3 regions of the Leptolyngbya sp. BL0902 genome follow, and region 2 is predicted to be linked to each of the others. Evidence: predicted binding sites of a transcription regulator. Region 2 holds the regulator's gene; each other region holds the start of a gene.
What was found. Region 2 encodes NtcA, which controls nitrogen genes in cyanobacteria. Its sites were predicted from a motif close to TTTGTANNNNNNNNTACAAA; they were not measured.
Positions count from the first base shown of each region.

Region 1: the regulator NtcA is predicted to act here: its motif matches at 4,468-4,487, upstream of GFS31_RS05640 (ferredoxin--nitrite reductase).
Region 3: the regulator NtcA is predicted to act here: its motif matches at 1,816-1,835, upstream of GFS31_RS03745 (DUF4327 family protein).

Region 1 covers NZ_CP046155.1:1,247,474-1,252,980, forward strand. Annotated here, with positions in the region: gene GFS31_RS05630 (phosphate-starvation-inducible PsiE family protein) at 1-17, opposite strand, end outside; gene GFS31_RS05635 (molybdopterin oxidoreductase family protein) at 44-2,320, opposite strand; gene GFS31_RS05640 (ferredoxin--nitrite reductase) at 2,618-4,201, opposite strand; gene GFS31_RS05645 (HEAT repeat domain-containing protein) at 4,832-5,507, shown strand, end outside.
Region 2 covers NZ_CP046155.1:3,811,282-3,816,788, reverse strand. Annotated here, with positions in the region: gene gloB (hydroxyacylglutathione hydrolase) at 180-953, opposite strand; gene holB (DNA polymerase III subunit delta') at 1,027-2,004, opposite strand; gene tmk (dTMP kinase) at 1,977-2,660, opposite strand; gene GFS31_RS16945 (hypothetical protein) at 2,856-3,110, opposite strand; gene ntcA (global nitrogen regulator NtcA) at 3,220-3,891, opposite strand; gene thrC (threonine synthase) at 4,383-5,507, shown strand, end outside.
Region 3 covers NZ_CP046155.1:823,260-828,766, forward strand. Annotated here, with positions in the region: gene GFS31_RS03735 (PHP domain-containing protein) at 1-666, opposite strand, end outside; gene GFS31_RS03740 (hypothetical protein) at 709-1,191, opposite strand; gene GFS31_RS03745 (DUF4327 family protein) at 1,389-1,643, opposite strand; tRNA gene GFS31_RS03750 (tRNA-Pro) at 2,008-2,081, opposite strand; gene GFS31_RS03755 (DUF4332 domain-containing protein) at 2,187-2,588, shown strand; gene GFS31_RS03760 (FAD-dependent oxidoreductase) at 2,731-4,440, shown strand; gene GFS31_RS03765 (YifB family Mg chelatase-like AAA ATPase) at 4,720-5,507, shown strand, end outside.

The DNA.
Region 1 (5,507 bases), 1.7 Mb from region 2:
CTAGCCGAACGTGCCATCAGTGCAAGGGAGGGAGGAACACAGACTAGGAGGATGAAAGTACCCCGGACGAATGGGTCTCAGGTTCAGATGATTTTACCGGATTGTGTGGAACCATCGCGACGGGCAGCGCCGTTCTTTCTTCCACCTGCGCCAATGATTGGGATTGATCCGGGGGCGACAGCGGCACGACCTGCACCGCACAGGCTTTGAGCTCTGGCTGAAGGGAAATGGGGCAGGCTTCGGGATGAGTGAGGGCGTTGCATTCGGCGTCCTCGGCCCAGAGGGATCCCCAGTGCATGGGCACAAACAGGGTACCGGGGCGAATGTTTTTGGTCACTAGCACAGGTAATCGGGCGGTGCCACGGGCGGATCGCACCTCTACCCAGTCTTGATCCGCAAGCTGGAGCCGTTCGGCATCGCGGGGGTGCATTTCTAGAAAGGGCTGGGGGTGCATTTTTTGAATTTTGGCGATGCGTCCGGTGCGGGTTTGGGTGTGCCAGTGGCCATAGAGTCGCCCAGTGGTGAGAACGAAGGGGTAGCGGTCATCGGCAGGTTCGGCCAGCCCTTTTTCGTGGTAGGGCATGAACCGGGCGCGGCCATCGGGGTAGGCAAAATGATGGTCGGTGTAGAGGCGTTTGTTGTGCTTGTCGGGAGCCGTATCAGCGGCGGTGTCGGCGGTTTCCTGGGTTGGACAGGGCCACTGGATCGGGCTAGTGGCTAGTTGTTCGTGGCTGATCCCGGTCATATCGCACAGTCGGCCTTGGGTGATTTGGACAAATTCCCGGTGGACGTCGGCACTGGTGGCAAACTGGAACTGATCGGCAAAGCCCAGGCGGCGACCCACTTCAGCAAAAACCTCCCAGTCGGCGCGGGCCTCCCCCACCGGGGGCCGAAAGGCTTGGCAGAGGGTGACGGTGCGCTCGGAATTGGTCATGGTGCCCGTTTTTTCGCCCCACTGGGCCGCAGGCAGCAGCAGGTGGGCATAGGCGGCGGTTTCGGTGGGGTAGTAGGCGTCTTGGTAGACGGTGAAGGGGGATCGTTGCAGGGCGGCTTTGGTGCGGTTCAAGTCCGGCAGGCTGACGGCGGGGTTGGTGGCGGCAATCCACAGCAGGCCCACTTGGTCGTGCTCTAGGGCGGGGATCATTTCGCCGATAGTGAGGCCACGGGTGGGGGAAATCTGGCCTTCCGGCAAGCCCCAAAACTGCTCGACTTCCTGGCGGTGCTGGGGATTTTTCACCAGACGATATCCCGGCAAAATGTGGGCTAAGCCGCCTGCCTCGCGCCCTCCCATCGCATTGGGTTGCCCGGTGAGGGAAAACGGCCCTGCCCCCGGTTTGCCAATCTGCCCCGTCAGCAGGTGCAGGCTAATCAGGGAACACACCTTGGCGGTGCCCTCGGAAGACTGGTTCAGCCCCATTGACCACAGGGATAGGACGGATTGGGACTTGGCCCAGGTGCGGGCGGCGGTTTCTAGATCGGCTTCCGCAATGCCGCAGCGTTCGGCGACGATACTGGGTTCGTAGTGGCGCAGAACGTCGGTGTAGTCTGCAAATCCTTGGGTGGACTGGTGGATGAAGCCCTGATCCAACGCGCCCCACCTCAGCAGCAGGTGGCCGATGCCGTTGAGCAGGGTGATGTCGGTGCCGGGACGGATGGCGAGATGTAGGTCGGCGACTTGGGCGGTTTCGGTGCGGCGCGGATCCACCACAATCAGCTTGACGTGGGGGTTGCGCTTGTGGTGCTTCCGCAGGCGGTTGAAGACGATGGGGTGGCACTCGGCGGTGTTGGTGCCGATGAGGAAGGCGCAGTCGGTGAGATCCAAATCTTCGTAGCAGCAGGGGGGGCCGTCAGAACCCAAGCTCTGCAAATAGCCCGACACCGCCGAAGACATGCACAGCCGCGAGTTGGCATCAAAATTGTTCGTCCCCAAGCAGCCCTTAATCAGCTTTTGGGCCACATAGTAATCCTCGGTCTGGAACTGGCCAGAGCCGTACATATAGACTCCATCAGGCCCTAAGTCCTCCAGGACATCACGAATCCGGTGGGTAATCTGGTCTAGGGCCACCTCCCAGGACACCCGCTCAAAGGGCGCATCCAAGGATTCCCGCAGCATCGGGTATAGCAGCCGATCCTGGTCGATGGATTCCGCCACCGTGGCCCCCTTCACACAGACCATGCCTTGGCTGGAGGGATGGGCGCGATCTCCCCTGGTTTGCCAGCGTTGGGGAAGCGTAGGATCGTCGCTGGGGCGCTGGGGCACAACCTCCAAGCCACACCCAACACCGCAGTAAGGACAGAGGGTTTTGTGAGGAGCGGCCATAGTTGCGTATTAACAGTAGGAAGGAATGGGAACGGGACGTAGATTACGGAAATGCTAAAGAAGCTATGAAACGGAGAAATCCTATGGTAGTCTGCAAACATTAATGCAAACTGTGTGTCCCTGACGTGAACGATAGCGGCAGGGCATTTTTTTGGCCTTAAGCCCTCATCCGTCCTTAATCGGCTTTATTGGGAATCCTTCTGAAGGCGCAGCTTTGGGTGGTGCATTGCTTCGCGAATGTACCCTACGGTCTGGCTCCCCTCTCCCCCGGTGGGAGAGGGGTTGGGGGTGAGCGGGTTATTCCATCGTGACCGAGACTGAACTACCGGGAGCCTCTCCGCCAGAGCGGGGTTGGGCTTGGAAATGCTCTATCAGCAGGGTTTTCAGCACATCGGGCAGATCGTCGCAGGGGATGCCCTGCATGACTTTTTCGCCGAGATGGGCATCTTTGCCGACCTTGCCACCCATAAAAATATCCACACCTTCCACGGTTTTGCCGTCCTTGCGGACTTTGGTGCCCATCAGGCCGATGTCCGCCACCTGGGGTTGGCCGCAGGAGTTGGGGCAACCTGTCCAGTGAATCCGCACGGGCTGGGGCAGGGTAAGTTCGGCATCTAGCGCTTTGGCGAGAACCTGGGCGCGTTGCTTGGTTTCTACCAGGGCGAAGTTGCAGAACTGCGCTCCGGTGCAGGAGACCAGCGCCCGCATCAGGGGCGAGGGATCGGTGGAGAACTTTTGGAGCAGCGGCTCCTCTAGTAGCACGGGCAGGCGATCATCGGGCACATTGGGGATAATCACGTTCTGCTCCACGGTCAACCGCAATTCGCCGTTGCCGTAGACTTCAGCAAGGCGGGCCAATTCGTAGAAGTCCTCGGCCCAGAGGCGACCCACGGGCACATGCAGGCCCACGTAGTTCAGCCCCGCCTGTTTTTGGGCATACACGCCGATGTGATCGCGCTTGTCCCAGTCCATTTCGTCCTTTTCTGCGGCGGGGGTGAGGGGCTGGCCATAGGCGGATTCCACCTCAGCCCGGAAGCGATCTAGCCCCCATTCGTCGATTAGCCACATTAGGCGGGCCTTTTGGCGGTTCACCCTGGGGCCGTTGTCCCGGTAGACCTCTAGGATGGCGCGGCTGAGGGCAACGACGCTGTCATCGGCGGGAACCCAGGCGTTGAGGGGAATGGCCGCTTCGCAGCGACGGGCGGAGAAGAAGCCCCCCACCAGTACGTTGAAGCCCAAAACGCCATCTTTAAAGGCGGGAACAAAGGCAATATCGTTAATTTCGGCGTGGATGGAATTGTCCCGTCCGCCTTCAATCGCAATGTTGAATTTGCGGGGCAGATTGCTAAATTCAGGATTTCCCTGGCCGTTGCCCGTGATCATATCCTGAACTTTTTGCACGAGTTCTCGCGTGTCGATGAGTTCATCGGCATCGAGGCCAGATACCGGAGATCCGGTGATGTTCCGCACATTGTCCATGCCAGACTGCACAGAGGTCAGCCCCGCTGCCTCTAGCTGGTGGAAAATATCAGGAATGTCTTCTAGTAAAATGCCGCGAAGCTGAAGATTTTGCCGAGTGGTAATGTCGGCACTGCCGTCTTCGCCATAGCGCTGAATAATGTTAGCCAGGGTGCGAGATTGGTAGCTCGTCATTACCCCGTGGGGCAACCGCAACCGCAGCATGAATTTACCAGGGGTAACAGGCCGAAAGAAGATCCCTAGCCACTTGAGACGATGGGTTAAATCGGCTTCATCCACTGCTTCCCAGCCAATTTTGGCAAAATGGGCTAGGTCGTGCCTAACCAGCAAGCCGTCTTTTTCAGCCTTTAGCTTTTCAAACTTATTCAATTTCGTGCTAGCGGCTTCGCTAGTCCTATCCATAGAAATAGTCACAGGCACACCGCCTTGCAAAAAAGATCAACAACACAACGAACACCTATTGACAGAAAACTTTCAGGCCAGGGTCATTGTTGACCTACCAACACTCTCTATGCACTTCCCATACAATTTCATGAAATTTGAATCGCGGTGTGGATAGACAGCAAAGGTAATGATGCCAGGAGTCAGGTTTCCTGCACCTCTTGAGAATGCTCTAGATTCATTGTTTTGCTTAGCGTAATCACCATAAGCGGCGCTTTTCCAATGATTTTGTATCTCTCAATACGCTTTTTGGTGATCCATGCAAGTCATGCAAACTCCCATTGCGCGACCTGCATAGTGCAGGGCCAGAATCGGCTATCACTATAGACAGGCATACTTTAACCATTGGCTCCTATCCGTTTTCTGATGGATGAAGGACACCTAAGCATCGCCAAACCTGTGAATCAAACCTGTGCATAAAACCTGTGAATCAGGGGCTGAAGCCCTTTACCCGTACTGTATCCAACGGCAGCCAGCGTGTTTTCCGCTCAGTCATGATGGCCTATCCCATACCCCATAGGGAGCAAGATTTTGTTTGATTTCGTTGACCCCTTGGCTTCACCCCAGGCTAGTTCCTCCCCCCCAACAGACTTGGTCTCTTCATCCACTACCGCGAGCCAACTTCGGGAGGGAGGTAATTTTCGGCAGGGCAGTTTCGCCGATCGTTGGGAGGCCGCTCGGCAGCTTCCCCGATTGGGAGGGGTGGCCATCGGCGACCTGATCACCATGCTTAGGGATGAAAGGCTGGACTGGGAGGATCGCTGGTTTGCTGCCTACAGTCTGAGACATTTTGACCACCCAGCGTCGATTGCTGCCCTCATTGACGCCTTGGGTACCGCTGACGAAGACTTGCAGAAAACGATTATTGATACCCTGGGCCACCTTGGCCCCAACGCCATCCAGGCACTCAGCACCCTTGTTACAGCATCAGCTACTCAGGCCATGGCCATTGAGGTGCTCTGTCGCATTCCTCACCCCGCGACCCAGCCCCTCCTGGTTGCCGCCATTGACCACACAACCGGATCAACCAAGGCCAGTATCATTCAGGCGTTGGGGCAATTTGCCGACCTAGACGTACTCTCTCTGGTGGTGGATGCGCTCCAAGACTGTACCGCCGCAGTGCGACTGGCCGCCATTCAAAGCCTGATTAGCTTTAGACGGCAGATTGGCGATCTCCAGTGGGTGGCCTTGATGCAACCCCTAGCCAAGGATATTCACCCAGCCGTAGCACAGCAGGCCATCTATGCCCTAGGGCGCACTTCCCACT
Region 2 (5,507 bases):
ATTTTCTTGCCACTGAAGTTTGTCATCCCTTAGCCAGAGTACTTTATGCCTAATTCGAGTTAGTACCCCCCGATTCCTAACCCCGCCAACGGTAGGGGTGAGGTCTCCTCGCCCGCTAATGATACCGGGGGCAAACGAGCCAGATTTAGTATTACACGCGAGCCAACATTCTATGGTGGCTAAAATAAATCTTTTTTGCCGCGCAAACGAGCAAAGGTTTGGGCAGCATCTTGGCCCTCCACGGCGGCTCGAATAGCCGGATCATCCCACCGCAAAAAGGGATTGGTTTGCTTTTCTAATCCCAGTTCTGAAGGTACGGTTTCCTGATCTTGTTGGCGAGAAATTTCTACCTGCCGCAAGCGCTGACTAAGTGCGGAATTGTGGGCGTCTACAGTGATGGCAAAGCGTAAATTATTGAGGGTGTATTCGTGGGCGCACCAGACCCGTGTGGTGTCGGGCAGTTGGCGTAATTTGGTGAGGGAATCGACCATTTGGGCGGGGGTGCCTTCAAACAAACGCCCGCAGCCCCCGGCAAATAGGGTATCTCCACAGAATAACTCGCCCCAATCTTCACCCCGATTTGGAGGGAAGTAGTAGGCGATATGGGCACGGGTGTGGCCAGGGACAAAGATAACCTCTCCGGTGCGATCTCCCAAGGAAACCCGATCCCCTTCCTGCAAAAAGACCGTTTGCCCTGGGATTCGGCCCCGATCCTCAGCACCGCCATAGACTTTGGCCTCTGGAAAACGGCTGAGTAACCGCTGATTTCCACCCACATGATCGCTGTGATGGTGGGTGTTGAAAATGGCGATGAGATTTGCGCCATGCTGATCCAACCAGTGCAAAACGGGAGCCGCATCCCCTGGATCGACCACCGCCGATTGACGGGTGTTGGGATCGTGGAGCACAAAAATGTAGTTGTCCCGAAAGGCTCGCAGCCGATAAATATTCATCCCTAATTCCCCAAAGCCTCTCTATGTTTATAACGGTTTTTCATCGGGAGTTGTTGTGAGCTTAAAAGGCAGGCTAGTGGCCTAGATTGGCGAGTTCCATAAACATGACTTCCCACACCAGGCGGGGCTGCACGAAACGGCGCAGGTAGCCCTTGGCCTTTTCCAAGTGGGGCAACCACTGGGCGCTTTCTACGGGATAGGTTTGCCAATACCAGTTCAGCAGATAATCCAGCAGCCACAGTTGAGACTCGGTATCCAGGGTTTTGGCCACTTGACGGCCCTGGTCGAGGGCGGCACGGAGACTGCGGGGGGGCTGGTGCAGAGCTTGCAGGAGTTCGGTGGGGATGGCTTGTAATTGCTCATAGGCGGCAATGGCCTGTCCGGGACTGCCCTGGGCCATGGCCAGCACCTGGGGCTGGTTGAGAACTTCGGTTTGGCCCACCCGTTGCAGCACCGTGGTCAAGTCGTCCCCGTTTAACCGCTGAAAGGGAATGGTTTGGCAGCGAGACACCAGGGTGGGCAGCAGGGCTTGGGGGCCAGGGGCCAGCAGGATAATCGTGGCCTGTCCCGGTTCTTCCAGGGTTTTCAGCAGCCCGTTGGCAGCACCTTCGGCCATGGTTTCGGCGGATTCCAGCACCACCACACAGCGGGGCGATTCCAGCGGCGGACGGCTGAGGAATTGGGCAATTTGCCGCACCTGCTCTAGGCGAATTTGGGGCGCACTTTTGCGGGTAATGCCCTGTTCGGCGGCGGCAGAGGCGGAGACCAGGTTGCCCTGGTGCAGATAGGTGGGCTCCACCCAAAGCAGGTCGGGGTGGTTGCGCTGGGCAATGCGGCGGCGTTGGTTGGGGGTGGGATCTGGGCCTGTCAGTAGGTTGGAATCGGGGGCAAACAGCACTTCGGCAAAGCGTTCCGCTGCTAGCCGCCGCCCCACGCCATTTGGCCCCGCAAACAGGTAGGCCGGAGCCACCCGCCGCTGATCCACCGCCCTCGCCAGCAGAGCAATGGCCGTTTCTTGACCGACTAAATCGCCAAAAAGGGCTTGTACCATTCCGCCAAATAGTCCTGAACCACGGTATGAATCGCCGCCGCCACCGCATCGGCAGACTGTGCCCCGTCAATGGTAGCCCGTTGGTCTGGAAATTGCTGGGCCAGGGTTTCAAACCCCTGCTGCACCCGTTGATGGAAGGCCAATTCCGCCTGCTCCATGCGATCCTGCGCCCCCCGCCGCTGCGCCCTGGCGAGTCCCTGCTCCACATCGAGCTTCAGCCAAATCGTCAAATCTGGCACCAATCCCGCCGTCGCTACCTGATTGAGTTCCTGAATCAGCCCCAAATCTAACCCCCGACCATAGCCCTGGTAGGCCACGGTGGAATCGGTGAAGCGATCACACAACACCCAACTTCCGGCCTCCAGCGTGGGCAGAATCATTTCTTCGATATGCTGCGCCCGGTCGGCGGCGTAGAGCAACAGTTCCGCCCGTGGAGCAATGGCCACCTCCCCATAATCTTCCAACAAGAGCCGCCGCAGCCCTATCCCTAGGTCTGTGCCACCGGGTTCGCGGGTCGTCAGTAATTCGGGGATAATCCCCTGGTTTTGTAGCGCTTGAAAAGCCGCACTCTGCGCCAAACTTTCCCGCAACTGCTGAAGCTGGGTAGACTTGCCGCAGCCCTCCACCCCCTCAAATACAATTAGCTTTCCCCGCATAACTTACCCCGCACAGTTCCCCCCTCACACAAAGCCCGTAGGTTAGGGGCCACAACGCACAACCCAACACCCACAAGCCCAGCCATAACGGCAGGATTAACGGTGGGCAATGCCCACCCTACGGTAATAGGAGGATGGAATCAAGTTTGGTAGAGTGCATTCGCGGAGCAATGCACCACTGAGGAACTAGCACCATCAAGGGTCATAGGTGCCCTGATAGGTGCTGAAAAGGCGATACCCCGGCAAAACAACTGCAACACCAGCTTTGCTGTGAATAATGCCGGGATCGTCTTTTTCTGGCAAGCTGCCGCCCAGACGCAGCTTAATTGGCCCCAGCCACAGATAAAACCCAGGAATTAGGCAGTCAAGGCTGTAAGCGATGGCCTTTAGCGCGAGATCGGGGCTATCGGAACGCCGGGAGGGCTGCGACTTAGAATTATTAGTCAACATAGCACTGGCCTAACGGCTAAACGCTCACTATCAGTCTAAGCGCAGTCAGCCCTGACCCAAAACAGCCAAGGTTCATTTACTGATACTGATCTTTGAATAGACGACCGACCTAGGTAAACTGCTGGCTGAGATTCACAGGGTCGTGGACGGTGATTTTCTTTTTGTAGATGGAAATCATCCCTTCCTGGCGTAGATCCCCCAGCAGGCGGGTGACGGTGACGCGGGTGGAGCCGATGGCTTCGGCGATGGCCTGGTGAGAGAGTTTGAGGTCGATGGTGATGCCGTCTTGGCTGGGCACGCCAAAGTCGCGGCAGAGAATCAGCAAAAAGCTGACCAGGCGAGATCCCATATCCCGATGGGCCAGGGTTTCGATCATCATTTCCGTTTGCAGGATGCGGGAGGACAGCCCTCGCAGCATCACCATGGCCAGTTCGGGGTTTTCCTCTAGGGCTTGCTCCACCTGTTCGATGGGCACCGATAGCAGCTCAACCGGGGTGAAGGCGACGGAATGGTAGAAGCGGTCGGAGCGGTTTCCGGTAATCAGGGAGAGGACGCCGAATACGCTGTTTTCCCGCAGCAGGGCCACGGTAATTTCTTCACCCGCTTCGTAGACCCGCGATAGCTTGACGGCTCCTTTCAGCAGAAAGTATACCCGCTCCGCCGGATCTCCAGGGAAGAAAATCGTTTTGCCGCGCTCGTAAGACTCTACGACTGGAGGGAAAGCCCCGCCCGAAAGCTGGCGAAAGACATTGGCAAGCGGTTTATCTTGGGTCACTACCATAACGTTTTGCTAAGGCCATCACGGAAACTTCAGCTATTCCTGGGATCCCAGGACTCTTCAAATCCTTGTCCACCTAGAAATCGAGGGATGCTGCGACGTCAATGGATGGACAGCCCTTCTAGCATGGGGCACAGAGTAATGCAAGCGTTCCATGACTTTAGAACACTTAACCTTAACTACCTGGGACGCGTTTGTATAGTGGATTACTTTTTGGCCCTCGCCAGCTATTTTTTGCAGCCAAAGCCACAAAATTTTCAACTTTTTTTTGCGCCTCAAGGCAGAATATCCTCTGAAAAACACCCGGTCAACCTATCTCAACCAGCCTTAACACAAGGGTTTCAGGGATATCCGACTTTTTTGGTCGGGTATAGTTGGTAACGATTTGGTGGTCGTGCTACAGTTCGCTCAACGAAACGCAATGAAGGTCTGAGTAACCCATTCCCCAGGCGTTTCCATCGTTTAAGTTGTTGCAGTTACAGGTTTCTATTCCCATGACGCAGTCCCTCGAACGCCTTGTCACCCAGTCCGCCAAGACCCACGCCCCCACCTTCACCGGGCTGAAGTGTCGCGAGTGCGGCGAAATGTATGAAGCCACCGCTAAGCACGTTTGCGAAGATGTGTGCTTTGGCCCCCTGGAAGTCGCCTACGACTACGACGCCATTCGTCAGCGGGTGTCTCGCAGCAGCATTCAGGCTGGCCCTCTGTCGATCTGGCGCTACAAAGAGTTTCTGCCTGTCAGCACCGATGATGTGATCGACGTGGGCACCGGGATGACCCCCCTGGTGCGGGCCAACCGTCTGGCGCGTCGCCTGGGCCTGAAAGAGCTTTACATTAAAAACGACGCCGTCAACATGCCCACCCTCAGCTTCAAGGATCGGGTGGTCTCTGTGGCATTGACCCGTGCCCGCGAACTGGGCTTTACCACAGTCTCCTGCGCCAGCACCGGAAACCTGGCCAACTCCACCGCCGCCATCGCCGCCCACGCGGGTCTCGACTGCTGCGTGTTCATCCCCTCCGACCTGGAAGCGGGCAAAGTCCTGGGTACCCTGATCTACGGCCCCACGGTGATGGCCGTCCACGGTAACTACGACCAAGTCAACCGCCTCTGCTCCGAGGTGGCCAACTCCTACGGCTGGGGCTTCGTCAATATCAACCTGCGCCCCTACTATTCCGAAGGCTCCAAGACCCTCGGCTTTGAGGTGGCGGAACAACTGGGCTGGCGCTTGCCCGACCATGTGGTGGCTCCCCTGGCCTCTGGCTCCCTGTTCACCAAAATCTACAAGGGCTTCCAAGAGTTCACCAAGGTCGGCTTGGTAGAAGGCAAGGATGTCCGCTTCAGCGGTGCCCAGGCCGAAGGTTGCTCCCCCATCGCCCAAGCCTTCCGGGACGGTCGCGACTTCGTTTCTCCGGTGAAGCCCAGCACCATCGCTAAATCCATCGCCATCGGCAACCCCGCTGACGGCATCTACGCCCTCGACATTGCCCGCAAAACCAACGGGAACATCGAATCTGTGACCGATGCGGAAATCGTAGAAGGGATGAAGTTGCTGGCGGAAACCGAAGGCATCTTCACCGAAACCGCTGGCGGCACCACCATCGCCGTGCTGAAGAAGCTG
Region 3 (5,507 bases), 1.3 Mb from region 2:
CTCCAGCCGCCGCACATCACTGGGGCTGTGGCAGGGATGATACACCTCGACCCCCATCAGCCCCGCTTCAACGAGCTTCGGCAACACCGTTTCCACTGTCCCGCCCCGAAACAGGTAGGGATGCGCCCACACGGGCACCGCCCCGCAATCCCGCAACAGCCGAATACCATCCACTGCCGAAAAATCCGCATAGGGCACGTAGGCAGGGCCATGATCTCCTAACCAACGGTCAAACACCTCATCCATGGATTTGGCATAGCCCGCCGCCACCATCGCCGCCGCCAAATGGGGCCGACCCGGTGCGCGGTTGCCCTCCATCGCCGGGAGCGTAATTGGATAGCCCAACTCCGCCAGCCGCTCCACCATCGCCGCCGCCCGCTGCCGCCGCACCTCCAACCGTTCCTGCAACGCCGGATCCAGCGCTTCCCGATTCGGATAAAACCCCAGCACATGGAGCGACCGCCCATTTTCTGTGGTGCTCAGTTCCACCCCCGGCACAATCTCCAGAGCCTCCCCCGCCGCTGCAAATGCCTCATCCCAGCCCGCCAGAGTGTCGTGATCGGTGATGGCTAAGGCCTTGACCCCAGCTATGATTGCCTCTCTCACCAGATCGGTGGGGGATAGGGTGCCGTCGGAAAAGGTGGTGTGGTTGTGGAGGTCGAGCATGGCGGTGATGGGGAGGAGGGCGTGGGCAGGCGGAGACTTAGCCTAGGCGGTGGCAGCGGTGAGGGCTTGCGTAATCAACGCCTTGGCCTTTTCATCTAGGGTAATCCAATCCACTTCTCCATCGGCTTCTACCAAGCTTTCATCCACGGTGACGGGTTGACCTGGCTCATAATCCACAAAGCACAGGCGAAAGCAGAGTTCCCACACATCCAGCGTCGCCACCCGTTCCCCCTGGGTGAGGCGGAGGTGGTAGATCGGGGTGGGGGTGGGCAACTGGCACAGGGCTTGCTCAATCTGGGGGACGGTGTCCGCATCGGCCTGATCCAGTTGGGCGGCGAGTTCGGCCACCTGCTGCCGTTGGGCTTCGGTGGTGCCCTCTGGCCAATGTTGCGCCTGGGTATACTCGATCTGCCAGTCTAGGTTTTCCGTGGCCTTGCGCAGGTTGTCGATGATGCGAATCAGGCAGGGCTGCATCAAGTGGTTGGCGAGGGCGTGGTCGCGGTCGGTGGCAAAGGTGGGCAGCATAACGGCAAGAAATCCCGAAACTCCTGAATACCTGCTCAGGGGTCATCACCATAGCACCCTGATTGCCCTCAGCCTCCAGCGACCAAAGGCAGTTCATCCCCGCCTATCGCTGAAGGCAGAACGTTACAAGTATGCTACCGATTATCGCCCACTCGGCCAGAGAACCCGCTAGCGGCCTTCTAGAAGCCGGGGTGATGTTAGTCGTCGCTCCAGGTTTCGCAGGGGAGGAGGTCGCCGATGCAGTCGCGCAGGAGATAGTCGTATTGTTCGAGTTCAAGCTCAATGAGGGGCCATTCGCGGGCGGCGATGTGGCCACAGAGGGTGAAGATGGGCTGATGACGGCTGACAAGACCGCTTTCAATCAGTTGGCGGGCTTCGTCGCGAATCATGGCAATGGTGTAGTGTGCGGTGGCTGTTTTTGGCAATGGCGTCCTTAAGGGTGTGGTAGTCATGGGTACAGCCTCCAAGCCTAGGGCAATTATGGGAATGGAGAAGGGCAGCTAATCCTGGGGCAAAACCCTGAGAATATATGCCTAAATCCATCTCCATCGTCCCTCGGTTGGGGCTAGGGATGAGGGCTTTGCAGCGTATCATTACCTTTATTCACAGAGGTCAATATAAAGTTTTGTCTTTTGCAATACTTAGTCTGGGCGGATGCTAGGCTGAGGATCCACCAGCCCTAGAGATAGGCACGGGACAGCCCCAAGGCGAATACCCCCATCCCGCACCCACCTTGGGTTGCGACGGTCGGTTCCTGGATAAGGTGGCCCAAAGAGACTAAACACTTCAGGCCGTAGGCGTTTTATTCCAGCGATATCGGGATGACAGGATTTGAACCTGCGACATCCTGCTCCCAAAGCAGGCGCGCTACCAAGCTGCGCTACATCCCGTAGGCAATTTGCCTAGACTAGTATAGCTTGCTTTCTTGCCCCGTGGGCTACCCCAGGAGGTTCGATGGCTTGCACAAGGTTGTTCTGAGTAGGGCGGTAAACAGTTTGGCCAATTTTCCTATCCATCAGTTACCGGGGATCAGCGAACCCCAAGCCCAAGCCTTGGCCAACCTGGGCCTAGCCACAACGGAGCACCTGCGTCGGCAGGGAAAATCGGTGGCCCAACGCCAAGCCCTAGCCCAAACCCTGGCGGTGCCGGATCGCTACGTGGCGAAGTGGGTGGTTTTGGCCGAACTGGCCAGCCTGCCCTCGGTGGGCTGCACCTACAATGGCCTGCTGCTCCATGCGGGGGTGATATCCATCGCCCAACTGGCCGAAACAGCGACTTCCACCCTCTACACCCGCATCAAGCGTCTCCATGTCAAAAACATGCAGCGGGCCGACCTTTGCCCCAGCCCCGACCAGGTGAGCACCTGGATTCAGCAGGCTAAGCAGGCTAAGCGCTAGCCCTCGCGTTGGCCCTGGCCCCAGGGTTGCCCAAAAAACAGAGCTTGGAAAATCCTGAAGATTGCGGGGTTGCTCGATCCCCCGTGACACAATGGGGCCGGATCGGTATGTCCCTGGTCGGGTCAGAGTTAGGAAAATTGGTATGAAACTGGTAATTGTAGGCGGTGTGGCTGGTGGAGCTTCGGCGGCGGCGCGGGCGCGGCGGCTGGATGAACGGGCCGAAATTGTGGTGCTAGAGCGAGATCATTACGTGTCCTACGCCAACTGTGGCCTGCCCTACCACATCAGCGGGGTGATTGCTGACCGGGACAAGCTGCTGGTGCAGACCCCCGAAAAACTCAAGCGTAACCTGAACCTCGATGTCCGCACGGGCCACGAAGTCACCGCCATCGACCGAGGGGCTAAGCTCGTCCATGTCCGCAACTTAGACACCAACGAAACCTACACCGAACCCTACGACAAACTGGTGCTGTCCCTGGGGGCGGTACCCATTCGTCCCCGTCTGCCGGGGATTGATCACCCCAGCATTTTTGTGCTGCGGAACATTCCCGACATGGACGCCATTATGGCCAAACTGGGGCCGGATACCCAGCGGGCCATCGTCATCGGCGGCGGCTACATTGGCGTGGAGGTGGCGGAAAACCTGGTGCATCGCGGCCTCAAGGTGCATGTGGTGGAGATGATGGATCAGATCATGGCCACCCTGGATGCCGAGATGTCGCGGGATTTGCAGTACCACATGGCCGACCACGGCGTCCTCCTGCACCTGGGCACGGCGGCGGAATCCTTTGTGGATGTGGAGGGCAAAATCCAGGCCAACCTCTCCAACGGCGAAGTGCTGACCGCTGATTTGGTGGTGATGGCGGTGGGGGTGCGCCCCAATACGGAACTGGCCAAGGCGGCGGGGCTTCCCGTGGGGCCAAGGGGTGGCCTGGTGACGGATAAGCACATGCGGACGGTAGACCCCGACATCTACGCCGTGGGCGACATGGTGGAAACCGAGCACACCATCACCGGGGAACCCATGCTGGCGGCCTTAGCAGGGCCAGCCAACCGTCAAGGTCGCATCGCCGCCGACAACATTTGCGGGCGCAATTCCACCTACAGCACCACCCAGGGCACCGCCATCGTCAAGCTCTTTGACATGGTGGGTGGCGGCACCGGAGCCTCGGAACGAATGCTGCGACAGGCCAATATCCCCTACCGCAAGGTGTATCTGCATCCCTCCGGCCATGCTACCTACTACCCCGGCACCGTGGCCATGCACCTCAAAGTGTTGTTCGCCCCGGAGGACGGCAAACTCCTCGGTGCCCAGGTGGTGGGCTTCGACGGCATCGACAAACGCATTGATGTCCTAGCCGTTGCGATCCGTGCTGGCATGACCGTCTACGATTTAGAACACCTGGAACTGTCCTACGCGCCGCCCTTTGGTTCCGCCAAGGATGCCGTCAACATGGCGGGCTTTCTGGGGGCCAACCTGCTGCGCGGCGACTACCTGCCCTGGTATCCCGAAGACTACCCCGAAAAAACCAACCTCGGCACTATCGTCGATGTCCGCACCCAGGCGGAATACGAGGAATGGCACATCCCTGGCGCGTTCCACCTTCCCCTAGATACCCTACGGGAGCGTCACAGCGAAATTCCCGCCGATTCCCCCGTATTTGTTTATTGCCGTGTCGGATTCCGGGGCTATATGGCCGCTCGCATTCTCATGCAGAGCGGTTTTGACCATGTGTTCAACCTCTCCGGCGGTGCCCTCACCTTCAGCAGCGTCCACCCCACGGTCTATTCCACTGGCAAAGCTCGCTACCCCTTTGTGGCCCACGCCGAAGATCTCCCATTCCTGGACTAACTCATCCCGTAGGATCTATTTCCCCGGGGCGCACCGCAACTTCTAGGGGCTGCCATCTCCGTAAACCGGGCCTCTCCGTGTAGGAGGATCATCTCCCGATCCCTCTATTTTGGCTATTGTGGCGTGTCACGGTTGAGTTAGCGATCATGGCTTCTAGATTCGCTCACGTACGGGGAAAGATGGGCCTAATGGCGGATTGTCATCCCACTGTGGGGCCAGAGGGTGATGTCGGGGGCAGGGCAGGGCAAGCTAACCCTAGCATTTGCAAGGGGACGCACCATGTTGGCCAGAGTTTGGAGTGCATCATTGATGGGCATCGACGCCCTGAAGGTGGGGGTGGAGGTGGATTTATCCGGTGGGTTGCCGGGGGTGGTGATTGTGGGGCTCCCCGATACCGCCGTGCAGGAGTCGCGGGAGCGGGTGAAGGCGGCGCTGAAAAACGCTGGGTTTCCCTTTCCGATGCGGAAGGTGGTGATCAACCTCACCCCGGCGGATCTGCGGAAGGAGGGGCCAATTTTTGACCTGCCCATCAGCGTAGGCATCCTTGCCGCCGCCGAACAGGTGCAGACTGACGCCCTGAATGACCTCTTGTTTTTGGGGGAAGTCTCCCTAGACGGCAGTTTGCGGGCCGTGGCGGGGGTGTTGCCCATTGCCGCAGCAGCTCAAAAGTTGGGGATTCGGGGTTTAGTCGTCCCCGCCGACAATGGCCGAGAAGCCTCGGTAGTGCCCGGTCTGACGGTCTACGGCTTCAAACATATGTCTGAGGTGGCTGATTTCCTCAACAATCCCAGCGGCCACAGCCCCGTGGCCTACGACGACCGCAGCCTAGAAACCAACCACGCCGGAGCCCTGGATCTGCGAGACGTGAAGGGCCAAGCCCAGGCTCGCCGCGCCTTGGAGATCGCCGCTGCTGGGGGCCATAATCTAATTTTTGTGGGGCCACCGGGCAGCGGCAAAACCATGCTGGCTAGGCGACTGCCCTCCATTCTGCCGCCGTTGCAGTTTGAGGAAGCCCTGGATGTCACCCAAATTCATTCCGTCGCCGGACTGCTGAAGGAAAAGGGCAC